DNA from 2 places in the Micrococcus sp. 140720015-1 genome. Region 2 is predicted to be linked to the other one. Evidence: predicted binding sites of a transcription regulator. Region 2 holds the regulator's gene; the other holds the start of a gene.
What was found. The regulator HspR, encoded in region 2, represses chaperone genes until heat shock. The targets are predictions, from matches to a motif close to AAGTTGAGTCNNNNNGACTCAACTT.
Positions count from the first base shown of each region.

Region 1: ACUXPL_RS02280 (Hsp20/alpha crystallin family protein) is a predicted target of HspR. The motif match lies at 7,737-7,761, and genes of this name have one in related genera.

Region 1 covers NZ_JBSEYC010000001.1:471,738-485,742, reverse strand. Annotated here, with positions in the region: gene ACUXPL_RS02305 (DUF262 domain-containing protein) at 1-460, opposite strand, end outside; gene ychF (redox-regulated ATPase YchF) at 523-1,608, opposite strand; gene betT (choline BCCT transporter BetT) at 1,777-3,903, shown strand; gene ACUXPL_RS02290 (aldehyde dehydrogenase family protein) at 3,900-5,393, shown strand; gene ACUXPL_RS02285 (GMC family oxidoreductase) at 5,462-7,057, shown strand; gene ACUXPL_RS02280 (Hsp20/alpha crystallin family protein) at 7,163-7,645, opposite strand; gene ACUXPL_RS02275 (ABC transporter ATP-binding protein) at 7,873-8,844, shown strand; gene ACUXPL_RS02270 (ABC transporter permease) at 8,841-9,635, shown strand; gene ACUXPL_RS02265 (sensor histidine kinase) at 9,632-10,858, shown strand; gene ACUXPL_RS02260 (response regulator) at 10,855-11,529, shown strand; gene ACUXPL_RS02255 (O-acetyl-ADP-ribose deacetylase) at 11,550-12,077, opposite strand; gene ACUXPL_RS02250 (hypothetical protein) at 12,134-12,571, shown strand; gene rmuC (DNA recombination protein RmuC) at 12,637-13,896, shown strand.
Region 2 covers NZ_JBSEYC010000001.1:217,607-231,611, forward strand. Annotated here, with positions in the region: gene ACUXPL_RS01010 (MMPL family transporter) at 1-1,573, shown strand, start outside; gene ACUXPL_RS01015 (Dps family protein) at 1,650-2,276, opposite strand; gene dnaK (molecular chaperone DnaK) at 2,603-4,462, shown strand; gene ACUXPL_RS01025 (nucleotide exchange factor GrpE) at 4,626-5,288, shown strand; gene ACUXPL_RS01030 (DnaJ C-terminal domain-containing protein) at 5,357-6,349, shown strand; gene ACUXPL_RS01035 (heat shock protein transcriptional repressor HspR) at 6,346-6,897, shown strand; gene ACUXPL_RS01040 (alpha/beta hydrolase) at 6,876-7,943, shown strand; gene trmB (tRNA (guanosine(46)-N7)-methyltransferase TrmB) at 7,966-8,961, opposite strand; gene ACUXPL_RS01050 (hypothetical protein) at 9,032-10,351, opposite strand; gene ACUXPL_RS01055 (DedA family protein) at 10,357-11,103, opposite strand; gene ACUXPL_RS01060 (hypothetical protein) at 11,304-11,897, shown strand; gene ACUXPL_RS01065 (amino acid ABC transporter ATP-binding protein) at 11,987-12,790, opposite strand; gene ACUXPL_RS01070 (amino acid ABC transporter permease) at 12,792-13,622, opposite strand; gene ACUXPL_RS01075 (ABC transporter substrate-binding protein) at 13,619-14,005, opposite strand, start outside.

The sequences.
Region 1 (14,005 bases), 250 kb from region 2:
CGTATGCCTGGGCGAGCTTCGATTCACTGGCTCCTTCTGCGTGGCCAACGGACACAAGGTCGCGCAGCACCTGGTCATCATGGGCATTAGAGAGGCGAACTCTCGGCACATCCTCATCCGTAGCATAGTCAATGCTGGTGAGGAAGGTGGACGTCAAACGATTAAAGAGCGCGATACGACCCAGATCCTTGGCAGCTTTGCGGATTGCCGCGGCGAGTAGGGTAACAGCAAGAATTCGCTGTTGGCCGTCGACTACGCTGTACCTCCGTCCGTCCTTGGTTAGGACAATGAGCCCTAGGAAGTACTCTTTTTGATGGAGAGCGTCTCGGAGATCACCCCAAAGCTGTTCGAGATTCTCGTCGGTCCAGGCGAACTCGCGCTGGTATGGTGGAATCAGAAATGTAGAATTCGAAAACAACTCACCTGCGGAAACCGCTGATGCACTCAGACTAGATTCCATAAATCCTACCCCTATCGCTGATTAGGACACCTTGAAATACGCGGTACCGAGGTGCACCCAAGTCACACGTTGAACCGGAACTCCACCACGTCGCCGTCCTTCATGACGTAGTCCTTGCCCTCCATGCGCACCTTACCGGCGGCCTTGGCATCGGCCATAGAGCCGGCGGCGACCAGATCGTCGAAACTCACGATCTCCGCCTTGATGAAGCCGCGCTGGAAGTCGGTGTGGATCACGCCGGCAGCCTCGGGCGCCGTCGCACCGACCGGAATGGTCCACGCACGCGTCTCCTTCGGACCAGCCGTCAGGTACGTCTGCAGGCCGAGGGTTGAGAAGCCCACACGGGCCAGCTGGTCCAGCCCGGACTCGTCCTGCCCGGCCATCTCCAGCATCTCGGCGGCCTCCTCCTCGGAGAGCTCCACGAGGTCGGACTCAAGTTTGGCATCCAGGAACACGGCGTCGGCGGGGGCCACCAGATCACGCAGCTCCTGCTGCTTGGCCTCGTCCCCCAGCACGCCCTCGTCGGAGTTGAACACGTAGATGAACGGCTTGGCGGTGAGCAGGCTCAGCTCGCGCAGCCGGTCCATGTCCAGCTTGTCCTTGTCCTTGGCGGCGAAGATGGTCTCGCCCCGCTCCAGCACCGCGAGCGCGGCCTTGAGCGCCTCGAGGTCTGCGGGCTCCTTCTTCTTGCCCTTGACCTCCTTCTCGACGCGCGGGATCGCCTTCTCCACGGTCTGCATGTCCGCGATGATCAGCTCGGTGTTGATGGTCTCCATGTCCGAGGCCGGGTCCACCTTGCCGTCCACGTGGACGACGTCGCCGTCGTCGAACGCGCGCACCACCTGGGCGATCGCGTGGGCCTCGCGGATGTTCGCCAGGAACTGATTGCCCAGGCCCTCCCCCTCGGAGGCGCCCTTCACGATGCCGGCGATGTCCACGAAGGACACGGTCGCCGGCAGGATGCGCTCGGAGCCGAAGATCTCGGCCAGCTGGGGCAGCCGCTCGTCCGGCAGGTTCACCACGCCCACGTTCGGCTCGATCGTCGCGAACGGGTAGTTCGCCGCGAGCACGGTCTGGCGCGTCAGCGCGTTGAACAGGGTCGACTTGCCCACGTTGGGCAGTCCCACGAATCCGATAGTCAAAGCCACAGTCCGGCAGTCTACCGGCGGGCCCGTCCGGAGCCGTATGGCTAGGGTGGTCGGGCCGCCCAGACCCCGACGAGAGGACGCACACCTGTGTCTGCCGAACAGAGGACGACAGCCGAGACCGCAGGGCCACCGGGTCCTCCCGACGCCGGAGGAGCCTCCCACTCCCCGGTGAACTGGCCGGTGTTCGCCGGCACCGCGGGCATCGTCGTCGGCTTCGCCCTCTGGGCCATGCTCCTGCCCGCCCAGGCAGACTCCGTCATCTCCGCCACGGTGAGCTGGATCGCCGAGAGCTTCGGCTGGTACTACGTGCTCACGGCGGGCGTCGTCGTCGTCTTCGTCGTGGTCGTGGCGCTCAGCCGCCTGGGCCGCGTGCGGCTCGGCCCGGACCACGCCGTCCCGCAGTTCAGCATGTTCACATGGTCGGCCATGCTCTTCGCCGCGGGCATCGGGGTGGACCTGATGTTCTTCGCCACCTCCGGCCCGGCCACCAATTTGCTCACCCCGCCTGACCTCGAGCCGATGTCCGACGAGGCCGCCCGCATGGCCCCGCTGTGGACCATCTTCCACTACGGCATCCCCGGGTGGGCCATGTACGCCCTGATGGGCATGGCCTTCGGACTGTTCGCCTACCGGTACCACATGCCGCTCAGCATCCGATCGGCCATCGCCCCCATCTTCGGCCGCCGCGTCCACGGCGGCATCGGCCACGCCGCGGAGATCGGCGCCACCGTCGGCACGATCTTCGGCATCGCCGTCTCCCTGGGCATCGGCGTCGTCTTCCTGAACGCCGGACTCGCCCTGATCCTGGACGTGCCCGTGACCACCGGTGTGCAGATCGCCCTCATGGCCCTGGCGGTCGGGATCACGATCATCTCCACCGTCTCCGGCGTGGACAAGGGCATCCGCCGGCTCTCTGAGCTCAACGTGTACCTGGCCGTCGTCATCCTGCTGTGGGTGCTGGTCACCGGCCGCACCACGGACCTGCTCAACGCCCTGGTGCAGAACATCGGCGACTTCTTCGCCTCGTTCCCCTCGATGATGATGCGCACCTTCGCCTACACCGACGGCACGGCGGCCTACCCGGCGGAGCAGTGGATGTCCGACTGGACGCTGTTCTTCTGGGCCTGGTGGATCGCCTGGTCGCCCTTCGTGTCCCTCTTCCTGGCCCGCATCTCCCGGGGGCGCACCCTGCGGGAGTTCGTGCTGGGCGTGCTGCTGATCCCCTTCGCGTTCATCATGCTGTGGGTGTCCATCATGGGCAACGCGGCCATCGGCCTGTTCCGGGGCGGCGACGACGCGCTGCTGCAGGAGGCCGTGAACTCCCCGGAGGCCGGCTTCTTCAGCCTCCTGCAGCAGTTCCCCGGCGCCACGTTCCTGATCGGCCTGGCCGTGTTCACCGGCCTGTTCTTCTACGTGACCAGCGCCGACTCCGGCTCCCTGATCATGGCCAACATGACGTCCAAGGGCTCGGTGGAGGACTCCGACGGCGCCCCCTGGCTGCGCATCACCTGGGCCGTCATCACGGGGCTGCTGACGCTGTCCATGCTGTTCATCGACGGCGTCTACACGCTGCAGAAAGCCACCGTGATCGTCGGACTGCCGCTGTCCGTGCTGGTGTACCTGGTGATGATCAGCCTGTGGCGGGTGCTCCACTCCGAGGCCCTCGCGATGGACTCCCGCACCGCGTCCCTGCCGCACGTGCTCTCCGGCCGGGTCCGGGACGCGAACAGCCGGGCCACGTGGCGGCAGCGCCTGGCCCGCCGCATGAACTTCGCGACCGCCAAGCAGGCCGCGGCCTACGTCGACCGCGAGGTGTCCCCCGCGCTGAGCGAGGTCGCCGCGGAGCTGCGCGAGCACGGGGCGGACGTGGACGTCACCCGCGGCACGCATCCCGAATCGGGCGTGCCCTGGGTGGACCTCACCGTCCGGTTCCCGGGACAGACCGACTTCAAGTACCAGGTGTACCCGGTGGCTTACCCCGTGCCCAGCTTCGCGGGCAGCCTGTCCGCGGCGCAGGACACCTACGTCCAGTTGGAGGTGTTCTCGGCCAAGGGCTCCCGTGGGCGCGACGTCATGGGCTACAGCCGCGAACAGCTGTGCGCCAACATCCTCGACGACTACGAGGCGCACCTGGCCTTCATGACCATGACGGGCGACGACTCCCTCCTGGCCGCACGGATCGACGCCGAAGCACCCGAGGTCTGGACCGACGCCGATCACTCCCCCGCCACGGACGCCCTGCCGACTGTGGCCCTGCAGACCACCAACCCCGAGACCGAAGGAGCACGACCGTGACCCCCACCCCCGACCCCACCGCGACCCAGTACATCGACGGGGCCTGGGTGCCCTCGTCCGACGGAGGCACCCGCACCATCTTCTGCCCCGCCGACGGCACCGAAGTCGGCGTCGTCGCAGAGGGCACCCGCGAGGACACCCTCGCGGCGATTGCCGCCGCCCGCCGCGCGTTCGACAGCGGCGTCTGGTCCTCCACCCCCGCCGCCGAGCGCGGTGACCTGCTCATCCGCCTCGCCGACCACATCGTCGAGCACAAGGACGAGTTCGCTCGCGCCGAGGCCCTGGACACCGGCAAGCGCCTCGTGGAGGCGGAGGCCGACATGGACGACATCGCGGCCTGCTTCCGCTACTTCGGCAAGATCGCCGATCAGCACCCCGGCCGGCTCGTCGACGCCGGCGACCCGACCGTGCTCTCCCGCGTGGTCAACGAGCCGATCGGGGTCTGCGGCATGATCACCCCCTGGAACTTCCCGCTGCTGCAGGCCTCCTGGAAGATCGCCCCCGCCCTCGCGGCCGGCTGCACCTTCGTGCTCAAGCCCGCCGAGCTCACCCCCCACACCGCCATCCTCACCATGCGGGCCCTCGAGCAGCTCGGCCTCCCCGCCGGCGTCGGGAACCTCGTGCTGGGCGCCGGGGCGGAGGTGGGCGCCCCGCTGTCCTCGCATCCCGACGTCGACCTCATCTCCTTCACCGGAGGCCTGGCCACCGGCCGCAAGATCGCCGAGGCCGCCGCGGCGTCCCTGAAGAAGACGGCCCTCGAGCTGGGCGGGAAGAACCCCAACGTGATCTTCCCCGACGCCGACTACGAGGCGGCCCTGGACAACGCCCTGAACGCGGCGTTCACCGACTCCGGGCTGGTCTGCTCCGCCGGCACCCGGCTGATCGTCCATGAGTCGATCGCCGAGCGCTTCGTGGACGACCTCGTCGAGCGCGCCGGGCACATCGTGATGGGCGGCCCCTTCGACGAGAACGCCGAGACCGGCCCGCTGATCTCCGCGGCCCACCGGGACAAGGTGACGGACTACGTCCAGCGAGGCATCGACGCCGGCGCCCGCCTGCGGGTGGGCGGCCACTGGGGCGGCGAGGAGCACAAGGACGGCTACTTCTACGCCCCCACCGTGCTGGACCGCTGCGACCGGGACAACCCGGCCGTCGTCGAGGAGGGCTTCGGCCCGGTGCTCACCGTGGAGACGTTCTCCACCGAGGCCGAGGCCGTCGAGATCGCCAACCACACCGAGTACGGCCTCGCCGGGGCTGTGTGGAGCTCCGACGCCGGCACGTGCCACCGGGTCTCCCGCGCCCTGCGCCACGGCACCGTGTGGATCAACGACTACCACCCCTACCTGCCGCAGGCGGAATGGGGCGGCTTCAAGGCCTCCGGCATCGGCCGCGAGCTCGGCCCCACCGGGCTGGGTGAATACGTGGAGCACAAGCACATCTACCAGAACACCGAGCCCGCGGTGACCGGCTGGTTCGCCGACCGCCGCTGAGCCCCCTCCCCGTGGGCGCGGGGCCAGACCCCGCGCCCACCCGTGACCACCGAAAGGATCCCCGGATCGTGACCACCACCACCCCCGACGCCTCGACCCCGCAGCCCGACACGCCCGTCTACGACTACATCGTGGTCGGCGGCGGCTCCTCTGGCGCCGCCCTCGCGGCCCGCCTGTCCGAGGACCCCCAGATCAGCGTCGCCCTGCTGGAGGCCGGCCCCACCGACGTGGACCTCGACGAGGTCCTCGAGCTGCGCCGGTGGCCCGAGCTGCTCGAGTCCGGCCTGGACTGGGACTACCCCATCGAGCCGCAGGAGAACGGCAACTCCTTCATGCGCCACTCCCGGGCCAAGGTGCTCGGCGGCTGCTCCTCCCACAACTCCTGCATCGCCTTCTGGCCTCCCCGCGAAGACCTGGACCAGTGGGAGGCGATGGGCGCCACCGGCTGGGGCGCCGAGCACACCCTGCCGCTGGTGAAGAAGCTCGAGAACAACCGGGCCGAGGGCGATCACCACGGCCACGACGGCCCCGTCGAGCTGATGGACGTGCCCGCCGACGACCCGACCGGCGTCGCCCTGCTCGAGGCCGCCGCCCAGGCCGGCATCCCGACGACGGCGTTCAACACCGGCGAGACCGTCGTGAAGGGAGCCAACTGGTTCCAGATCAACCGCAAGCAGGACGGCACCCGCGCGTCGTCGTCGGTGTCCTATCTCCACCCGATCCTCGACCGCGAGAACCTGGACATCCTCACGGACCACTGGGTGAGCGAGGTGCTCTTCGACGAGGACCGCCGCGCCTACGGCGTCCGGCACGTCGCGGACCGGCACGGCCGGCAGGCCGAGATCCACGCCCGCGCCGAGGTCATCCTCTCCGCTGGGGCGATCAACACGCCCAAGCTGCTGATGCTCTCCGGGATCGGCCCCGCCGAGCACCTGGCCGAGCACGGCCTCGACGTGCGCGTGGACGCCCCCGGCGTCGGCTCCCACCTGCAGGATCACCCCGAGGCGGTCATCTCCTGGGAGTCCAAGCAGCCCATGTACCGCGACGCCACGCAGTACTGGGAGATCGGGATCTTCTCGCCGACCAAGGAGGGGCTGGACCGCCCCGACCTGATGATGCACTACGGCTCCGTGCCGTTCGACATGCACACCTACCGGCAGGGGTACCCGACGGCGGACGAGACGTTCTGCCTGACCCCCAACGTCACCCACGCCAAGTCCCGTGGCACCGTGCGCCTGCGCTCCAACGACTACCGGGACAAGCCGGCCGTGGACCCGCGCTACTTCACCGACCCGGAGGGCCATGACATGGCCGTCGCGGTGGCCGGGATCCGACTGGCCCGGGAGATCGTCTCCCAGCCGGCGATGGCGGAGTGGGCGGGGCGCGAACTGGCCCCGGGCGAGCAGGCGCAGACGGACGAGGAGATCGCCGACTACGTGCGCCGCACCCACAACACCGTGTACCACCCGGTGGGCTCGGTGCGCATGGGCGCCGACGACGACGCCATGAGCCCCCTGGACGCCCGCCTGCGCGTCAAGGGCGTGACGGGGCTGCGCGTGGCCGACGCCTCCGTGATGCCCGAGCACGTGACCGTGAACCCCAACATCACGTGCTTCATGATCGGTGAGAAGGCGGCGCAGCTGATCCTGGCCGATCGCGCCTGACCACCACGCGGATGCGGCGGGCCCCCGGTGGGGGCCCGCCGCATCTGCGTTCGGGGGCGGACCGCGCGCCGGTCACGCCGGCCGCGCGGCTCCGTCAGAGGGCGATCACTCGCCGGAGGCCTCGGCGGCGGAGCCCTCCACGGTCTGCGTGGCCGCGGGGGCGGCACCGCCGTGGGTGACGGAGATCTTGCGGGGCTTGGCCTGCTCCGCCACCGGGATGGTGAGGGTCAGGACGCCGTCGCTGTAGTCGGCCTGGATGCGGTCGAGGGCCAGGCCCTCGCCCAGGGTGAGCTGGCGGGCGAAGGTGCCGGCGGAGCGCTCACGGGTGAGCCAGCGGCGGTCCTCGCGGGCCGGGTCCTCCTTGCGCTCGGCGCGGACGGTGAGCGTACGCTCCTCCACGTCCACGTCGATGGAGGCCGGGTCGACGCCGGGCAGCTCGACCTCGGCGACGAAGGCGTCGCCCTCGCGGTACAGGTTCATGGGCATGGACGCGGTGCCGGTCGCGCGGGTCGTCAGACCGTTCACCAGGCGCTCCATCTCACGGAAGGGACGCTCCATCTCGCGGAACGGATCGATGGGACGGGCCATGTCGGTTCACTCTCCTCGGGAGTCGGGTGGGCGCCGCTGACACCGCGGCGTCTGATCACCACAACAGCACGCCCGGCGAACCTATTCCAGAAATCTGCGTGAACTCCGCTCAACTTTCTGGAGGACGGCCCGCCCGCCGCGGCGCGGCCCCACCCATGACATTCGTCATGGCGCATTCCTGACGTCTGCCGCTCCCGCGGGGCGCGCCCCGTGGCGAGGCTGGAGCCATGAGCAACGCACCCGCACTCGCAACCCGGGGACTCACCCGCCGCTTCGGACCGGTCCGGGCCGTCGACGGCGTGGACCTCACCGTCCCCACCGGCGAAGTCCTCGCCCTCCTCGGGCCCAACGGCGCCGGCAAGACCACGCTGCTGGACATGGCCCTGGGCTTCAGCCCGCCCTCGGACGGCACGGTCCGCGTCCTCGGCTCCGACCCCGTCGCCGCCGTCCGCCAGGGCCGGGTGGGCGCGGTGCTGCAGACGGGCGGCCTGCTGGAGGATCTGAGCGTCCGCGAGACCGTGGCCATGGTGGCCGGCTGCCACCGCCGCCACATCGGCGTGCCCGCCGCCCTCGAGCGCGCCGGCCTCACCGGGCTGGCCGGCCGCCGGGTGAAGAAGTGCTCCGGAGGCGAGCGCCAGCGGCTGCGCTTCGCCCTGGCCCTGCTCACCGACCCCGAGCTGCTGATCCTGGATGAGCCCACCGCGGGCATGGACGTCCGCGCCCGCCACGACTTCTGGGACACCATGCACGCCGAGGCGGACCGGGGCCGCACCATCGTGTTCGCCACCCACTTCCTCCCTGAGGCCGAGGACTTCGCGGACCGGATCGTCCTGATGCGCGAGGGCCGGATCCACGCGGACAGCACGCCCGCCGAGCTCGCCACCGGTGGGTCCGTCACCCTCACGGGCCGCTGGGCCGGCGGCGGAGACGATCCGGACGCGCCCGCCCGCCTCGCCGCCGCCCTGGGCCTGCCGCAGGACGCCGTCCAGCTCGAACCACAGCACCCCTCCCCCGGCCGCCTGCGCGTGCGCGTCCCCGCCGGGGGCTCGGTCACCGGCGACGACGTCGCCCGCCACCTGCTGAACGAGCGCCTCGTCGAGGACCTCGCGATCACCCACGCCTCCCTCGACGACGTGTTCCTCTCCCTGACCGACGCCGGCCAGCCGGCACTCTCCGAGCCGCAGGAGTCCCTCGCATGAGCACGACCACCACCGCCCCCGGCCGCCTGGTCGGCTACGCACGCCGCGAGTTCGTCCGCAACGTGCGGATGATCGAGAGCTCGTTCTTCATCGTCGTCCTCCCCGTGGCGCTCTACCTCATGTTCGGCGCGCTCTCCGACTGGGGTGACCTCCCCGTCGGCCACGGGAACGTGTCTGCGTACACCATGACCGGCATGGCCGTGTACGGGGCGGTCATGGCCACCACCTCGATCGCCGGCTCGGCCGCCGTCGAGCGCCAGTCCGGCTGGGGCCGCCAGCTCTCCCTGACCGCGCTCACCCCGGGCGCCTACCTCGCCGGCAAGTGCCTCGTGGCCCTGGCCATGGCCGCCCTGCCCGTGCTCGCCGTGCTCGCCGCGGGCGCGCTCACGGGCGCGGAGCTCGACGGCCCGCTGCGCTGGCTCACGACGGGCGCCCTCGCCCTGGTGTCCTCGCTGCCGTTCGCGCTGTTCGGCCTGGCGGCCGCCCTGCTCTTCCGTTCGGAGGGCGCCGTGTCCGCGGCGTCGGGCATCCTGGTGGTGTTCGGCTTCCTCGGGAACCTCTTCGTCCCGCTCTCGGGGATCATGTTGGACATCGGGCGCTTCACTCCGGTGTACGGGGCCGGCGCCCTCGCCCGGTGGCCGCAGATGGAGGGAGAGAGGGCACCGATGGGAACGGAACCCGCCGCCGCCGCGGACCCGCTGTGGCTGCCGCTCGTGAACCTGCTGGCCTGGACGGCCGTGTTCGCGGTGGTCTGCCTGCTCGCCTCCCGCTCCCGGACGGCCCGCGCATGAGCCCCGACGGAGGATCCCCGGCTCCGGCCCGCCCGGCGGTCGGCACGGCGGAGCACGACCCCGCCGTCCTGCCGCTGCACCTGTGGCCGTCCACGCTGGGGTTCGCCGGGGTGTGGCTCATCAGCTTCGGCTTCGTCCTCGTCGAACTCCTCCGCCGGGCGTTCACGCCCGGGGACGGGCGGGGCGAGGCGATCCTGGGGGTGGCGGCCATCGCGGTCTTCGTCCTCGTCTACCTGGCCGCGTTCGTGGTGCCTCGCCCGGTGCGCGCGTGGCCTGCCTGGGCCAACACGATCCTCACCTGGCTCGTGCTCGCCGCGTGCGTGGCCGTGCTGACCCGGATCCTGGGCGTCCACGCCCTGCTCTACTCCCCCTTCCTCGTGGCCGCATGGCTCTTCCCCCACCGGCTCCGCGTGGGCCTGATCGGCGCCGGTGTCACGGTGGCCGCGGTGCTGGCGGCCGGGCTGCTGTTCTTCCCCGGCGATCCGGCGCTGCCCGTCGTGCTGGGCAACCTCGCCGTCGTCCTGGTGGTGCTGGTGGGCATGCGCCTGGCCATCGGCCGGGACGACCGGGTCATGGAGATGACGCATGAACTCGACCTCGCCGGCCAGCGGGAACGGCTCGGCCGGGATCTGCACGACATCCTGGGCCACTCCCTGACCACCATCAACGTCAAGACCCAGCTCGTGCACCGACTGATCGACGCGGACCCCGCCCGGGCCAAGCAGGAGGCCGCCGAGGTGATCGCCCTCTCCCGCACGGCCCTCGCCGAGGCGCGGGCCGCCGTCGCCGAGCTCGCCGCCCCGGAGCTGGGCGGGCAGCTCTCCCTCTCCGTGGGGGCGCTGCGGGACGCCGGGACGGCCGTCGAGGCCCCGCCGCCCGGCGCCGTCACCGAGGTGCCGGAGCGTCGCCGCGCCCTGGCCGCCTGGATCGTGCGCGAGGCCGTGACCAACGTGCTCCGCCACGCCGGGGCCCGCCGGGTGCGCATCAGCCTGGACGCCCACCACGTGGCGGTGCTCGACGACGGCGCCGGGTTGCCGGCCTCCGTCGCGGCGGGTGTGGGCCCCCGCACCCTCGCCGAGCGGGCGGCCGCGGAGGGCGCACGCCTCGAGGTGGGGCCGGGGCTGGGCGGAGCCGGCACCGGCGTGGCCGTGCACTGGGGCGGGAGCGCGACGGAGGCCGCACGCGGGGTGCTGCCCGCCGCCGAGGGCAGGATGGACGCATGAGAGAGGCAGCCGACTCGACCTCATCCCCGGCGACGCCGCCCTCGACCGGTCGCGGGCCCGGGGCTCCGCTGCGCCTGCTGCTGGCCGACGACCAGGCGCTCGTGCGCGGCGCCCTGGCCGCCCTCCTGGACACCGAGCCGGACCTGACCGTCGTCGCCCAGGCCGCCTCCGGGGACGAGGTGGCGGATGCCGTCGAGGCCCATGACGTGGACGTCGCCCTGCTGGACATCGAGATGCCCGGCGTGGACGGGCTCGAGGCCCTGCGCCGGATCCGGGACCGCGGCCTGGACTGCGCCGTGCTGATGGTGACGACCTTCGGCCGCCCCGGCTACCTGGAGCGGGCCCTGGCCGCCGGGGCCCGGGGATTCGTGGTCAAGGACACCCCGGCCGAGCAGCTCGCCGACGCCGTGCGCGCGGTGGCCCGCGGTGAGCGCGTGGTGGATCCCTCGCTCGCGGTGGACACCCTCGCGGCGGGGCCGAGCCCGCTGACCCCGCGGGAGGTCGACGTGCTGCGCGAAGCGCTCACGGGGGCCTCCGTCCGGGCGATCGCCGCGCGCCTGCACCTCTCGGCGGGCACGGTGCGCAACCATCTGAGCGCGGCGATCGGCAAGACGGCCACCAGCACGCGCGGCGAGGCCGCGACGGTCGCGCGCGACCGCGGGTGGTTGTAGGGGCGGCTCAGCGGAGGAGCTCAGGTGAGATGCGCGAGCGCCGCACGGAACGCGGCCTCCGCCGTCTCGCCGTACGGCACGAACAACACCTCGTCCACGGTGCCGCCCACCTCGTCCGCCATCGCGTGGCAGGTCTCGACGGCGATCCGCGCGGCGTCCTCCATGGGCCAGCCGTAGATCCCCGCGGAGATCGCTGGGAACGCGACCGTCCGGGCGCCAAGCCCGGCCGCCACCTTCAGGGACTCGCGGTAGCACGAGGCCAGCGTGTCGGACTTGTCGATCGTCTTGGCCCACACCGGGCCCACCGTGTGGATGACCCAGCGCGCCGGCAGGCGCCCCGCCGTCGTCGCCACGGCCTGCCCGGCGGGCAGCCCCTCCGGCAGGTCGGTCTCGCGCAGGCGGCGGCATTCGGCCAGGATCTCGGGGCCGCCGCGCCGGTGGATGGCGCCGTCCACGCCTCCGCCGCCGAGCAGGGTGGAGTTGGCGGCGTTGACGACGGCGTCCGCGTGCGTGGCCGTGATGTCCCCGGGGGCGATGGTGAGCTGCATGGGTTCACGCTAGGCGCGGGTGGGCGCCGTCGGACAGGGCCGGTAGCCTCGGCCCCATGAGCACCCCGACGCCCACCGGACCGACCCCCACGCCTCCCGGCGGCGAGCTGCTGCCGCTGATCAGCCTCGCGGTGGAGCACGTGTTCGACACGCTCGGCCGGCAGTCCGTGTTCGCCCCCACGATCCTCGCCGTCACCGCCGACGGCCAGCGCGGCATGTGGGAGCACCCGGACCTCGAGCCCGAGCAGGCGGCCGCCACGGTCGCGAAGATCAGCCCGCGCCCCACGCGGGCGGTGGCCGTGTTCGACGGCGAGATCGAGACGGCGGACGGACCCCGCCCGGCCGTCGCGGTGGAGGCCTTCGACGCCGCCGCCCTGGCCTCGACCCGCATGGTCTTCCCCTATCTGCCCGGCGTCGCCGCGGCGGGCATCGCCGCCCGCGTCGACGGCGACCCGCAGGTCGTGGCCAACGGCCCCAACCCGCTCTTCGGCTGAGCCGCCCACCACGACGACGGCGCGCCGCCGCCTAACGTGTCCCTGCGGCCTGCGAGGGTGGGGGCATGGAGATCCTCAGCCTGCTGCTCGCCCTCATCCTCGGACTCGTGTTGGGCGCCCTGGTGGGCGCGTGGCTCATGTGGCGCCGGGCGGCCGGCGGCGGTGAGGAGGCCCGCCGGGCCCAGGCCGAGCTGGCCGCGCTGCGCACCGAGCACCAGGGGGTGCGAGAGGAGCTCGCGGCCGCCCGGGCGGAGCAGCGGGCGCTCACGGCCGCTCGCGCCGAGGACGCCGAACGCCAGCGCGCGGAGTCCCAGGTGATGTCCACGCTCGCGCCGCTGGGCCAGCGGCTGGCGGCGCTCCAGGAGCAGGTGAGCGTGCTGGAACGGGATCGGGCGTCCCAGTTCGGCCGGCTCGGGGAGCAGCTCCGCGCCGCCGCGGCCACCGACCGTGACCTGCTGAACCAGACCACGTCGCTCATGGCCACGCTCAAGTCCACCTCCGCGCGGGGCCACTGGGGCGAGGCGCAGCTGCGGCGGGTCGTCGAGGCGGCGGGCATGCTCCACCACGTCGACTTCACCGAGCAGGCCACGCTGTCCGGCAAGGACGGCGAGCGCCTCCGCCCGGACCTCGTGGTGTCCCTGCCCGGCGGCAAGGCCATGGCCGTGGACGCCAAGGCCCCCATCGGGGACGCGCTGGCCGCCGAGGCCCTCGCGGACGAGCCCGGCGAGGAGGCGTACGAGCGGCGCCAGGCGCTGGCCGCCCAGCACGCCGCGGCCGTGCGCCGCCACGTGGATCAGCTCTCCGCGAAGTCCTACTGGGCCGGCCTCGAGCACTCCCCCGAGCTGGTCCTGTGCTTCCTGCCCGCCGAGTCGCTCCTGGCCGCGGCGCTGGACGCGGACCCCGGGCTGCTGGACCACGCGTTCTCCCGAAACGTCGCCCTCGTCGCCCCCGTCTCCCTCCTGACCGCCCTGAAGTCCGTGGCCTACGCGTGGCGGCAGGACACCCTGGCCGAGAACGCCCACACCGTGGTGGCCAGCGCGAAGGACCTCTACGAGCGTCTCGGCACGCTCGGCACCCACCTGGACCGCATGGGCGGCTCCCTCAAGACCGCCGTGGACCGCTACAACCAGCTCGTCGGCAACGTCGAGTCGCGCGTGCTCCCCGCCGCCCGGCGCCTCCGCGACGCCGACCCGGGCCTGGCCCCCACGCCGGACATCCGCACGCTCGAGTCCGCGCCCCGACCCCTGGCCGCCCCGGAACTGGTCGCGGGTGTGGAGGAGGACGAGCTGCGCCGTCGTCGGCAGGAGTCGGCGCGGGAGGCGTGAGCGGGGCCGGGTCGGTGGGCCGGGCGGATGGGCCGTCGCGGCCCGGAGGTCGTCTTTCCGTGTCCCAGGCCACTTGCTACCGTGAAACTCCCAGAGAATTGCCAGGCCG
Region 2 (14,005 bases):
CTACGGGATGGCCGTGGCGGGCTGGATCCAGCTCAACGGCCAGGCCCAGGGCATCCTCTCGATCCTCGTGATCGGGGCGGCCACGGACTACTGCCTCCTGCTCGTGGCCCGGCACCGCGAGGAGCTGCTGGTCCGGGCGGACGTCGGGGAGGCGCTGCGGGCCGCCCTGCGCGGGTCCTTCGGCGCGATCACCGCGTCCGCCTCGACCGTGGCCCTCGCCCTGCTGATCCTGATGGCCTCGGACCTCAACTCGACGCGCTCCCTCGGCCCCGTGGCCGCCACGGGCGTGGCGTTCGCGTGGCTCGCCGCCCTGACCCTGCTGCCGGCGCTGCTGCGGCTGACCGGGCGTGCCGCCTTCTGGCCCACGATCCCGTCCCCCGAGCGCGCGCGCCGTCGCACGGAGCGTCGCGCCGCCCGGGGCCGGGCCTTCACCCCGCCGCGCGACGGGGCGGGCCGTCCCGTCGCCGGCCTCGAGGAGGACCACGGGGTGTGGACGCGGGTGGGTGCCGTCGTCGCGCGCCGGCCCCGTCTCGTCTGGGTCGCCACGACGGTCGTGCTCCTCGCCCTCTGCGGCGGTCTGCTGCAGCTGCGCGCGGACGGCGTCGCCCAGGAGGACGTGCTGCTCGGCGACTCCGACGCCCGGCAGGCCCAGGCCCTGCTGAGCGAGCACTTCGACGCCGGCGCGGGCGCCCCCGCCCAGATCCTCGCCCCGGCCGGGGACGCGGAGGCGGTGCTCGCCGCCGTCGCGGAGGACCCCGGCGTGGCCGAGGCCGAGGTCACCACGGACGCCCCCGAGGCCGCCGCGGGCCCACCCCCGGGTGTGACCGACGCGGAGGGCGGGGCGGGCGCCGCGTCCGCGCCGGAGCCGCAGCCCCGCGTGGTGGACGGCCGCGTGCTGGTCTCGGCCACCCTGGCGGACCCGGGCGAGTCCCTCGCCGCGCAGCAGACCGTGGCCCGCCTGCGCGACCGGCTCGCGGACCTCTCGACGTCGGGTGAGATCCTCGTGGGCGGCCCGGCGGCCCAGGCGCTGGACACGAACGTCACCACGCAGCGCGACCTGTGGGTCGTCATCCCGCTGATCCTCGCGATGCTGCTGGTCATCCTCGCGGTGCTGCTGCGCTCGCTCCTGGCACCCGTGCTGCTCGTCGCGGCCACCGTGGTCAGCTTCGGTGCGGCCCTGGGCGTCTCGGCCCTCGTGTTCCGGCACGTGTTCGGCTTCGAGGACGCCGACCCCACCGTGCCGCTGTACGGCTTCGTCTTCCTCGTGGCGCTCGGGATCGACTACACGATCTTCCTGATGACCCGGGCGCGGGAGGAGACCCCGCGGCACGGCACGCGGGCGGGCGTGCTGCGCGCCCTCACCGTCACGGGCGGGGTCATCACCTCGGCCGGCGTCGTGCTGGCGGCCACCTTCGCCGCGCTCGCGGTGATCCCGCTGATGTTCATGGTGCAGCTCGCGTTCATCGTGGCGTTCGGCGTCCTGCTGGACACGCTGATCGTGCGCTCCCTGCTGATCCCGGCGCTCGTGCGGGACATCGGCCCGAAGGTGTGGTGGCCGGCGAAGGTCGACTGAACCGCGCAGGAGGGAGGGGCCCGACCGTCAGTGCGGTCGGGCCCCTCCGGTGCACGGGCGCCTCAGTGGCGCGCGGTCACTTCTTCTTGGACTTCTTCGCGTCCGACTTCTTCGTGCGCCCGGCCTTCGGGGCGGGCGCGGACTGGGCGCCCTTCACGCGGCCCGCGGCGGCGGCCTCGGTGGTGGTGCCTGCGCTGCTCAGCCGGCCGTCGTCGGTGGTCAGGAACGAGCGCATGAACCACTGGAACAGCTCGAGCTGGGCCACCTGGTCGATGAGGATGTCCTGCGTGACCGGGTCGAGGTCCTCGGTGGCGTCGATGGCGGCGCGGTGGTCCGTCACGACGCCGTCGTAGACGAGGTCCAGCGCGGCCAGATGCTCCAGGGTCGACGCGCGGCCCAGCGTGTAGTCGTCCCACGCGCGGGCTGCCACGAGTGCGCCCGGGGTGCCGGCGGGGGAGACGCCCAGGGTGGCGATGCGCTCCGCGAGGACGTCCACCATCCCGCGGACCAGCTCGATCTGGGGGTCGAGCATCTCGTGCACGCCGATGAAGCCGGGGCCCACCACGTTCCAGTGGGCGTGCTTCAGGGTGAGCTGCAGGTCGTTGAGGGCGTGCAGGCGGCCCTGGAGGATCTCGGCGGTGCGGCGGCCCGTGCTCAGGGACAGGCCCGGGACGGTGTACTCGGCGGCGTTCTTCTCGGCCATGGTGGTGCTCCTTCTCCGTCGGGGTGGGCGCGCCGTCGGCGACGCCCCGTGATCCGCCATCCAACCGCGCGAGACCCCCGCGCTGCCAGGGCCGGGCGCCTGCACCGGAACGGAGCGCAGGCGAATCCGGGGCCTCGGGAATGGATCGTGGACGGCCCGCGTTGACCCCCGCAGAAGCAGAAGTGAGTGAAGTCGACTCAGGTTCACTTGACAGTCCACCACCCCGGTGGCAACCTGAGTCATGAAGGCTCAAGTCCCTGCGGTGCCGGTGCCCCCGGCCCGCGGGTCCGGCCCCCGCTTCACCGTCAGACAGGAAGGACCCCACCATGTCCCGTGCAGTCGGCATCGACCTCGGCACCACCAACTCCGTCGTCGCCGTCCTCGAGGGTGGCGACCCGGTCGTCATCGCGAACGCCGAGGGCGCCCGCACCACCCCGTCCGTCGTCGCGTTCTCCAAGGGCGGGGACGTCCTGGTCGGCGAGGTCGCCAAGCGCCAGGCCGTCAACAACCCCGAGCGCACCTACGCGTCCGTCAAGCGCCACATGGGCACCGACTGGACCACCGAGGTGGACGGCAAGAAGTACACCCCGCAGGAGATCTCGGCCCGCACGCTGATGAAGCTCAAGCACGACGCCGAGGAGTACCTGGGCGAGAAGGTCACCGACGCGGTGATCACCGTGCCCGCCTACTTCAACGACGCCGAGCGCCAGGCCACCAAGGAGGCCGGCGAGATCGCGGGCCTGAACGTCAAGCGCATCATCAACGAGCCCACCGCGGCCGCGCTGGCCTACGGCCTGGAGAAGGGCAAGGAGGACGAGCTCATCCTGGTCTTCGACCTGGGCGGCGGCACCTTCGACGTGTCCCTGCTCGAGGTCGCCAAGGACGAGGACGACTTCGCCACCATCCAGGTGCGCGCCACCGCCGGCGACAACCGCCTCGGCGGCGACGACTGGGACCAGCGGATCGTGGACTGGCTGCTCCAGCAGGCCAAGTCCAAGGGCGCGGACCTGTCCAAGGACAAGATCGCCCTGCAGCGTCTGAAGGAGGCCGCGGAGCAGGCCAAGAAGGAGCTCTCCTCGGCCACCTCCACCAACATCTCGCTGCAGTACCTGTCCGTGACCCCCGAGGGCCCGGTGCACCTGGACGAGCACCTCTCCCGCGCCAAGTTCCAGGACCTCACCAAGGACCTGCTCGAGCGCACCCGCAAGCCGTTCGAGGACGTCATCAAGGAGGCCGGCGTCAAGGTCTCCGACATCGACCACGTGGTCCTCGTCGGCGGCTCCACCCGCATGCCCGCCGTCTCCGAGCTCGTGAAGGAGCTGACCGGCGGCAAGGAGCCCAACAAGGGCGTGAACCCGGACGAGGTCGTCGCCATCGGCGCCTCGGTGCAGGCCGGCGTGCTCGCCGGTGAGCGCAAGGACGTGCTCCTGATCGACGTGACCCCGCTGTCGCTGGGCATCGAGACCAAGGGCGGCGTGATGGCCAAGCTCATCGAGCGCAACACGGCCATCCCCACCAAGCGCTCCGAGACGTTCACCACGGCCGAGGACAACCAGCCCTCCGTGTCCATCCAGGTCTTCCAGGGCGAGCGTGAGTTCACCCGGGACAACAAGGCGCTGGGCACCTTCGAGCTGACCGGCATCGCCCCGGCCCCGCGCGGCATGCCCCAGATCGAGGTCACCTTCGACATCGACGCGAACGGCATCGTGCACGTCTCCGCGAAGGACAAGGGCACCGGCACCGAGCAGTCGATGACCATCACGGGCGGCTCCTCGCTGTCCAAGGAGGACATCGACCGCATGGTCAAGGACGCCGAGGCCCACGCGGACGAGGACAAGAAGCGCCGCGAGGCCGCCGAGCGCCGCAACCAGGCGGAGCAGTCCGCGTACTCCGTGGACAAGCTCCTCCAGGACAACGCGGACAAGCTGCCCGAGGACGTCAAGACCGAGGTGCAGGCCGACGTCGACGCCCTGAAGGCCGCCCTGGAGAAGCAGGACAACGACGACGAGGTCGCCGCCGCGTTCGAGAAGCTCCAGGCCTCCCAGGTCAAGATCGGCGAGGCCCTCTACGCCCAGCAGGGCGCGGAGTCGGCCGACGCCGGCGCCGAGTCCGCCGCCCCACAGGGCGACGACGAGGACATCGTCGACGCCGAGGTGGTCGACGAGGACGACGAGAAGAAGGCCTGACACCCCGGGGCGGGGCGGGCGTCCACGCCCGCCCCGCCCGGAGGCCCACGACGCCGGCGGGCCGGCCCGGCAGCGCCCCTGCCGGGCCGGCCCGCCGGCCTTCCCGCACCACCCCCGCGCGGCGGACCCGCCGCACCCACCACCCGCTTCGAAAGGACACACCATGAGCGCCGACCAGCAGCGTCCGCACGGCTCCTCCGACGCCGAGCGCGGCTCCGAGGAGGAGCCCATCGTGTTCAACGACCGTCGCCGCATCGACCCCGAGACCGGTGAGCCCCGCGTCTCCGCCGAGAGCGCGGCCGAGCAGACCGAGGACGGCGACGCCCTCGCCCAGGCCGAGCGCATCCTCGACGAGGCCGGCGCGGAGGCCGGGGCCGAGGCGCCGCAGCCCGCGGCCTCGGACCGCGAGGCCGAGCTCGAGACCGACCTGCGCCGTCTGCAGGCCGAGTACGTGAACTACAAGCGTCGCGTGGACCGCGACCGCGACCTGGCCCGGGACGCCGGCGTGCTCAAGGCCGTCACCGCGCTGCTGCCGGTGCTCGACGACATCGACGCCGCCCGCGCCGCCGGCGACCTGACGGACGGTCCGTTCGCCGCCATCGCGACCAAGCTCGACACCGCCCTGGCCGGCCTCGGCCTCGAGCGCCACGACCAGGAGGCGCTGGCCGGCGTCGAGTTCGACCCGGCCGTGCACGAGGCCGTGATGCGCCAGCCGCACGCAGAGGTGCCCGCGGACCACGTGGTCCAGGTCTTCCGCAACGGCTACGTCCGGGACGGCCGCGTGCTGCGCGCCGCCCAGGTGATGGTCTCCGCCGGAGACGAGTGACCCCGTCGGCCGGCGGCCCGCCCCGCCGCCGGCCGACCCCCTGACCGATGCACACGAGAGGAGGCACCATGGCCTCGCAGGATTGGATGGACAAGGACTTCTACGCGACCCTGGGGGTGTCCAAGGACGCCTCCGATGCGGACGTGAAGAAGGCCTACCGCAAGCTCGCCCGCACCCACCACCCGGACCAGAACCCCGGGGACGAGGCGGCCGAGAAGAAGTTCAAGGAGATCTCGGAGGCGTACGCCGTCCTGAGCGACCCCCAGGAGCGCCAGGAGTACGACGCGATCCGCGCGATGGGCGGCGGCGCCCGGTTCTCCGCCCCGGGCGGTGCCGGCGGCGGCGGCTTCGAGGACGTCTTCGGCGGCATGTTCGGCGGCGGGGGCGGCCCCCGCACCACGCAGTCCGGGCCCGACCTGTCGGACCTGTTCAGCGGGATGTTCGGCGGCGCCGCCGGCCAGACCGGCGGCTTCGGCCCCGGCGGCTTCGGTGACGCCGGCTACGCGCGGCCGCGCCCCACGAAGGGCGCGGACCGCACCGCCACCACCACGATCTCCTTCCGCGGCTCGATCCAGGGCACCACGGTGTCCCTGCGCGCCGCGGACGGCGAGACGATCGAGGTGAAGATCCCCAAGGGCATCCGCGACGGCCAGAAGGTCCGGGCCCGCGGCAAGGGCGCGCCCGGCGCGGCCGGCCGCGGCGACCTGCTGGTCACCGTGCACGTGCGCGAGCACGAGTTCTTCCACCGGGACGGGGACGACCTGCGCATCACCGTGCCCGTCACCTTCCCCGAGGCCGCCCTCGGCGCCACGATCGAGGTGCCGACGCTGGAGCGCCCCGTGAAGGTGAAGGTGCCGGCGGGCTCCCAGTCCGGCCGCGTGCTGCGCCTGAAGGGCCGCGGTGTCGAGCGCGGGACGACGACGGGTGACCTGCTCGTGGAGCTGCACGTCACCGTGCCCACCGAGCTCGACGACGACGCCCGCGCCGCCGTCGAGGCCCTGCAGTCCGCCACGGCCGGCGACGATCCGCGGCGGGAGCTGGCCCGGAAGGCCGCCTGGTGAGCGCCCGCGACGGCGCCGCCCGCGCGGACCGGGGCCGCGAGCGGGGTCTCGACCGGAACGCCCCCGTCTTCGTGATCTCCGTGGCCGCCGAGATGGCGGACATGCACCCGCAGACCCTGCGCCAGTACGACCGGCTCGGCCTCGTGGTCCCCGCCCGCCAGGGCGGACGGCACCGCCGCTACTCCCTGGCCGACGTCGAGCGGCTGCAGACCGTGCAGGCCCTGAGCCGCGAAGGCATCTCGCTGGAGGGCATCCGCCGCGTGATCGCGCTGCAGCGCGAGGTCGAGCAGCTGCAGGACACCGTGGTCGAGCTGGCGGCCCAGGTGGACCGCCTCCACCACGCCTCCCGCCTGGCCCGCGTCTTCACCGTGGGCTCCGGCGGCGACGTCTCGGCCCGGTACGCCGACCGGATGGCCGCCCGCCGCCAGGCCGCGGCACGGACCGAGGCGGACGCCGCGGGCCAGGCCTCCCCGGGCGTCCTGCGGATGCTGCCCTCCGGCGGCGCCCGCCCCCGACGGGTGCTCACGTGGCAGCCCGAGCAGGACTGAGCCGGGCGTCGTTCGGGGCGGCCGCGCGGTCCCGCGTCCAGGAGCGGCTGCGCGCTGACATGGCCCGGCGCGACGGCCTCGGCCGGCAGGCCCGCAGCGCCCTGGACGGGATCGTCCACGCCCTCAAGCCGGAGGGCATGGACCCGCACCTGCCCGCCCGGCATCTGCTGGACTACGTCCTCGACGGCCCGGACGGTCCGCGCGCGGTGGTCGCAGCGGGGGACCCCGCGACCGCCACCCACCTGACCTGGCTCGTCTCCGGCATGGGCATCCGCCCCCAGACGGCCATGTGGGGGACGGCCCGGGAGGCCGCCCACCTCGCCGCCGCCCAGCGCGCCGCCGGCGCACCCCGCCCCGTCGTCATCGCGTGGCTCGGCTACCCCGCGCCCACGCCCTGGCGGGTGGTGCTCGACGGCCCCGGCCGGCGCGGCGGCGCGATGCTCGCCGCGGATGTGCGGGCCTGGTGGGAGTTCCTGCGCCACGGGCCGGGGGAGGAGGACGACGCCGCCCCAGCCCTGCGCGCCCGCGGGACCGCCGTGCACGGGGCCGTGGAGGCCCACTCGTACGGCTCGCTCGTGGCCGCGCACGCCCTGCGCCTGCTCGCGGACCGGGGCCTGCAGCCCGACGACGCCGAGGCCCCGCGGCCGGCCGAGCGTCCCGTCGAGGCCCTCGTGGTCTCGGGCGCGGTCGGCCTGCCCGCCGCCCTGGCAGCCCGGGCCGCGCACCTCGGCCTGCGGTCCGGACGGGTGTTCCGCGCCCTGGCCCCGGGCGATCTCCTCGCCCGGGTCGGCCGCGCGGTGGGCCGGCGTCGGGACTGGACGGACGCCGCCGCGCTGCCGGTGGTCCCGCGGCCCGGCCTGGCGGGGGCCACCGTCCGCGGCCACCACACGGCCCGCTGGTCGCCGACGGCCCCCGAGGACGCCCCGAGGGGCTACCGGGACGCCGGGTCCGTGACGCTCGCGGCGACCGCGCGGGTGACCGCCGGCCTGCCGCTGCCGCCCGTCCCGGACGGCGCCGACCCGGCCGGGCCGGTCGCCCCGGCCTGAGCGGCCCCGTCGGGCCCCGTGCTCAGCGGCGGCGGTACGCCAGGTCGAACACGAGGCGCCCGGCCCGCTGGGACTTCGCCTCGAAGCTCGTGATGGGTCGGCCCTCGAACCGGGGCGCCCAGCCGCCTTCGTGGTCCACGGGGTCCGCGGCCGCCGCGCCGGCCCGTGCCTCACCCAGGCCGGCACGCAGCGGGCGCTCCTCCTCGGCCGCGCTCTCCCAGCCCGCGGGCAGCGGCTGGGCACCCACCTCGGTCTCCCTGCCCTCGCGGCGCACCCGCGTGAGCGGGGATTCCTCGCCCGCGGCGCGCCCGGGGAAGAGGTTCTCGAACCCCGGGTGCGCCTCGAGCACCTCGCGCATCTGCACGGCGTAGCCCGACCAGTCCGTCGCCAGCCGCAGCACCCCGCCGGGGGCGAGCACCCGCGCCACGCGGTCCGCGAAGGCGGGGGAGACCAAACGGCGTTTGTGGTGCCGCTTCTTGTGCCACGGGTCCGGGAAGAACACCCACACCTCGGAGACGGAGCCGGGCGTGAGCAGGGCGTCCAGCAGCTCGGGGGCGTTGGCCTCCACGGCGCGGACGTTCTCCAGGCCCTGCTGCTCCACGCGCGTCATGAGCGCGGCCAGGCCGGGCACGTAGACCTCGACGGCGAGCACGTTCCAGTCCGGCCGGTCGGCGGCGGCCTGCGCCGTGGACTCGCCCAGCCCGGAGCCGATGTCCACCAGCAGGGGAGCCTCGCGCCCGAACACCCCCGCCCAGTCCAGTCGGGCCCGGGCGTCCACCGAGGTGGCGCCGCGGCCGCGGGGCACGTCCACGAGGACCCGCTCCGCCTGGCGGTCCCACACGGCCTGACGCCCCGCGTTCAGGCGCGCGCCGCGTCGGACGAAGGAGACCGGCTCCCGTCGGACGAGGGCGGGGTCCTTGTCCCGATTGTGGTCGTGCGCGTGGACGCGCTCGGCGGGCGGCGGCGCGGCATCGGGGCCGGGTGCGTCCGGGCGGGGGCGGGGGAGGTGCTCAGTCATCGCCCCGATCCTGCCACGGCCGCGCGTCGACGGCGCAGACCGCGGTCGACGACGGCGCCCGGCGCCGGGGTCAGGGGGTGCCGCTGGAGCGGTCCCCCGACGCGGGCGCCGAGGCCGTCGTGGCGGTCGGCTCGGGTGCGGACTCGGTCGGCTCGGGTGCGGACTCGGTCGGGTCCGGCGCGGGGTCTGTGGCCGGCGCGCTCGTGGACGGACCGGACGGGCTCGGGGACGTCGGGGTCGGGGACGTCGAGGTCGGCGTCGGGTCGGGGGTGCTCGGCGTCGGGCTGCCGGATCCCGTGCCCGACGGCGAGGACGAGGTGGGGGTCGACGTCGGCGAGGACGGAGTGGCCGAGCGGGTGGGCGCGGGGGCCGAGGAGGACGGGGCCGTGCTGCTCGGCACCGGGGTGCTCGCGCTGGGCGTCGGGGCCGCCGTGTCGGCGGGCGCGGAAGGGGGCGGCACGGGTGTGCCGGTGGCCTCCTCCGTCCACGAGGACGTCTCGGGCTCCGGCTCGGGGGCGGGCTCCGGCTGCTGCTCCGCGGGGGGCGGGGTGGAGCGGTCCGGCAGACGCAGGTCGGCGGGGGCGGAGGCGGCGTCCGCGGCGACGTGGCCCAGGTCGGACAGCCAGGCGGTCGCCGTGTCCCGGGGGATCCGCACCGTCAGGACGCCCGCGGCGGCCGGCGCCATGGACGCCTGGTCCGCCTCGAGCATCAGGCTGCCGTCCGGGAGGAAGACCACCGCGTCCCACACCCGGCGGTTCTCCACCTGCTCCGGGGCGTCGACCGCCGAGTCCAGACGTGAGCCGATCACGTCCGGGTCGTTGGCCATGCGCTGGCGCACCTCGGCGCGGAACGCGTCCCAGCCGTCGGGGGTGAAGAGATCGGCGGTCTCGAGCACGCGGTCCTCGCGGGCCGAGTACCAGATCACGTGCGAGGTGGACACGGAGTCCGTGCCGCGCCGTTCGGTGGCGAGCAGGCGGGCCGCGGCGATGTCCTCGGCCACGACGGCGAGCTGCGGCTGGATCTCCAGGCGCGGGTCCGCGCTGGGGTCGGTGTCCCGGCGGTACTGGTCGATCTGGTCGCGCACGGCCCCGGCCATGGCGTCCGTCCAGGCCGGCGCCCCGGGCACCTGCAGCCACGCCCCGTGGTGGTCCGGGTCCTCGCCCTCGAGCACGGCGATGCTCGCCTCCGGCACCCGCTCGAGGTCGTGCGAGGGGACCTCGACCGTGAACGGGGCCATGTCCATGGACGGCAGGGCGGAGGCCGCCGTCGTGGCGGGCGCAGGCTCGGGCTGCGGCTCGGTGCGGGCACAGGCGCTCAGCGCCACCAGGGCGACGGCGGCCAGGCCGAGGGCCGCGCGGCCACGGCGGGGGGAGGGCAGGACGGGGCGCATGCGATTCACTTCCGGTGGTCGGAGGACTCCAGGATGGCCTCGACGCGGGCGGCCATCTCGTCCGCGGTCGGCGGGCGCCAGTCCGGGTCGTTCCGGCGGCGGGCGTCGCGGCGCAGGCGCAGGACCACCCAGATCGCGAGGAAGGCCAGGATCAGGACCAGGACGACGTTGGAGAAGACGTCCGCGTACTCGGAGATGACGTGGAACCGCTCCCCGAGCGCGTAGCCGCCGTAGACGAAGATCGCGTTCCAGATCAGGGAGCCCAGCGCCGTGAACAGGGTGAACTTCGCGAGGTTCATCCGCTCGATGCCCGCGGGGATGGAGATCAGGGAGCGGAACACGGGGACCATGCGGCCCAGGAACACGGTCCAGTAGCCGTAGCGGATGAACCAGCGCTCGGTCTTGGCCACGTCCTCCATGTCCACCAGCGGCATGCGGTCCGCGATGCGGTACATGCGGTGGCGGCCGAGCCACGCGCCGATGCCGTAGAGGGCCAGCGCTCCGACGATCGAGCCGACCGTGGCCCAGACCAGCGCGGCGTGCGGGCTGAAGGCGCCGCCGGCCGCGGTGAAGCCGGCCAGGGGCAGGATCACCTCGGACGGGATGGGCGGGAAGATGTTCTCCGCGAAGACGGCCAGGCCGACGCCGATCGGGCCGACGGCCTCCATGATGTCCACGACGATGTTGCCGAGCCAGCCGTAGTCGGTGGGCGCGGCGGCGGCCACGGTCAGGGGTGCGACGAGGGGGAGCATGCGCCCCATTGTCCATCATCGGCCGCGTCTGCGACGTGGTGGAGGCGCCGACGTCGTCCGCTCTCCGCGCACAGCCGCGCCTCCGGGCGGGCGGGAGCGGGCTGCCGTTGGTACTGTCAGAGGTGCTGACCGCTCACCGACCGTTCGCGCCACACCTCACTCCACGTGCGTGCCGCGGGCCCTACTGGAAGGAAGACTCCATGAGCATCGTCCAGATTCCGCTGCGCCTGGCCTCCGGCGCGTTCATCCTGAACTCCGGCCTGAACAAGCGCGGCATCTCCGCGGAGCAGGCCCAGGGCCTGCGCGACATGGGCGCCCGCGGCCTGCCCGCGCTGGCCAACCTGTCGCCGGAGCAGTTCAAGAAGTTCCTCGTGACCACGGAGATCGGCGTGGGCTCGGCCCTGCTGGCCCCGTTCGTCCCGGGCTGGCTCGCCGGCTCCGCCCTGACCGCGTTCTCCGGCGGCCTGTTCTCCATGTACCTGAACACCCCGGAGATGACCGAGGCGGACGGCGTGCGTCCGTCCCAGGAGGGCACCGGCGTCGCCAAGGACATCTTCCTGGTCGGCTCCGGCCTGGCCATCGCCGCCGACTCCGTGGCCAACCGCCCCGGCAAGCGCCGCAAGGCCGCCAAGAAGCGCGCCGCCCGCATCGAGGGCGCCCGCGACGCCAAGGTGCAGGCCATCCGCGACGCCCAGGACGAGAAGGTCGCCGCGATCCACGCCGCCCGTGAGGAGCAGGTCGCCGCGCTGCGCGAGGCCCGTGACGAGCTGAAGAAGCTGCGCAAGAAGGCCTGACGCCTCCGCCGCACGCGTGAGGGGCCCCGCCCGGACCATGGTCCGGGCGGGGCCCCTCACGCATCTGCCCGCCCACCGGGCGGGCAGGCTCAGAGGTCGATCTCGGTGGGGTGCAGCACGCGGCGCAGGAAGTCCTGGGTGCGCGGCTGCTGGGGGTCGGAGATGACCGCGGCGGCCGGGCCGGCCTCCACCACGACGCCGCCGTCCATGAACACGACCCGGTCGGCCACCTCACGGGCGAAGCCCATCTCGTGGGTGACCACGAGCATGGTCATGCCGTCGCGGGCCAGCTGACGCATGATCGCCAGGACGTCGCCGACGGTCTCGGGGTCGAGGGCCGAGGTGGGCTCGTCGAAGAGCATCAGCTGCGGGTCCATGGCCAGCGCACGGGCGATCGCCACGCGCTGCTGCTGACCGCCGGAGAGCTGGTCCGGGTAGCGGTCCTCGAGCTCGGCCAGGCCCACGCGGGCCAGCTGCCGACGGGCGATGTCCACCGCCTCGGCCTTGCCCCGCTTGAGCACCTTGAGCTGGGCCACGGTGCAGTTCTCCAGCACGGACAGGTGCGGGAACAGGTTGAACTGCTGGAACACCATGCCCACGTGGCGGCGCAACACGTCCAGGTCCACGTCCTCGTCCGTGACCGTGAACTCACCGACCGTGACGACGCCCGAGTCGGGCTTCTCCAGCAGGTTCACGCAGCGCAGGAGGGTGGACTTGCCCGAGCCGGACGGGCCGATCAGGCACACGACCTCGCCGGGGGCGACGTCGAGGTCGATGCCGCGCAGCACGTGGTTGGCGCCGAAGGACTTGTGGAGGCCGGCCACGTGCACGCCGGCGGCGTCCGCGGCGGCCACCGCGCCGAAGGATCCGGTGATGGGGTTCTGCTGGGCCATCTCAGTGCCCCTTCTTGGTCGAACGGGCCTCGAACCGGCGGGCCAGCAGGGACAGCGGCACGGTGATCACGAGGTAGAACAGGCCGGCCACGAGGATCGGCGTCATGCCGGCGTCGAGGGCGGAGATGCCGTCGCGGCCGAACTTGGTGAGCTCGTACTCGTGCGCGGCCAGGCCGAGCACGTAGACCAGCGAGGAGTCCTTGGTCAGGAGGATGACCTCGTTGGTGAGCGGCGGCAGCACGATGCGGAACGCCTGGGGGATCACGATGGTGACCATGGCCCGCCACGTCGGCATGCCGAGGGAGCGTGCCGCCTCCATCTGGCCGCGGGGCACGGCCTGCAGGCCGGCGCGCAGGGTCTCGGCGATGTACGCGGCCGAGACCATGCCCAGGGCCGCCATCACCACGACGGGGATCGGCCAGGACACCCCGAACGCGAAGGGCACCCCGTAGCCGAAGGCGAGGAACACCAGCAGCGCGGGGACGCCGCGGAAGAACTCGACGTAGGCGGTGGCCAGCCACCGGTACGGGCCGAACGAGCTCAGGCGCATGAGCGCGAGCACGATGCCGCCCAGCAGGCCGACGACGAACGAGGTGACCGTGTAGAACAGCGTGTTGCCCAGGCCCACGAGGATCACGTTGGGGAACATCGGGGCCACGGCGGGGAAGTTCAGGACGTTCTCGGCGAGCGCGCCCCAGTCGATGAGGACGGCCAGGACGACGAGGGCGAGGACGAAGACGGCCGCCTGGATGATCAGGGACAGCCGACGACGGCGGCGCGCGCGGCCGGGCTTCATGGCCGGTGCGGGCGAGACGGGGGCCTGCGTGCTCATCGGTAGTCCTCCTGTGCCTGACCGAACCAGCGCTCCTGGAGCTCGGCCACGGTGCCGTCGTTGCGCAGCTCCTGCAGCGCGCGGTTCACGGCGGAGCCGAGCTGCGCCTTCTGCGGGCCGACCGCCATGCCGAGCTGCTCGCCCGTGGGCAGCGACTCGACCACCTCGAAGCGATCGTCGTCCTTGAGGGAGTAGAGCAGCACGGACTGGTTGCCCAGGGCGGCGTCCACGGTGCCGGCCTGGAGGGCCTGGATCTGCATGCCGCCGTCCTCGAACTGCACGGGGCTCAGGCCGTTCTGCTGGGCGTACTCGTCACCGGTGGTCGCGGCCTGCACGCCGATCCGGCGGCCCTTCGCGGAGTCGACGTCGGTGATGCCGGAGCC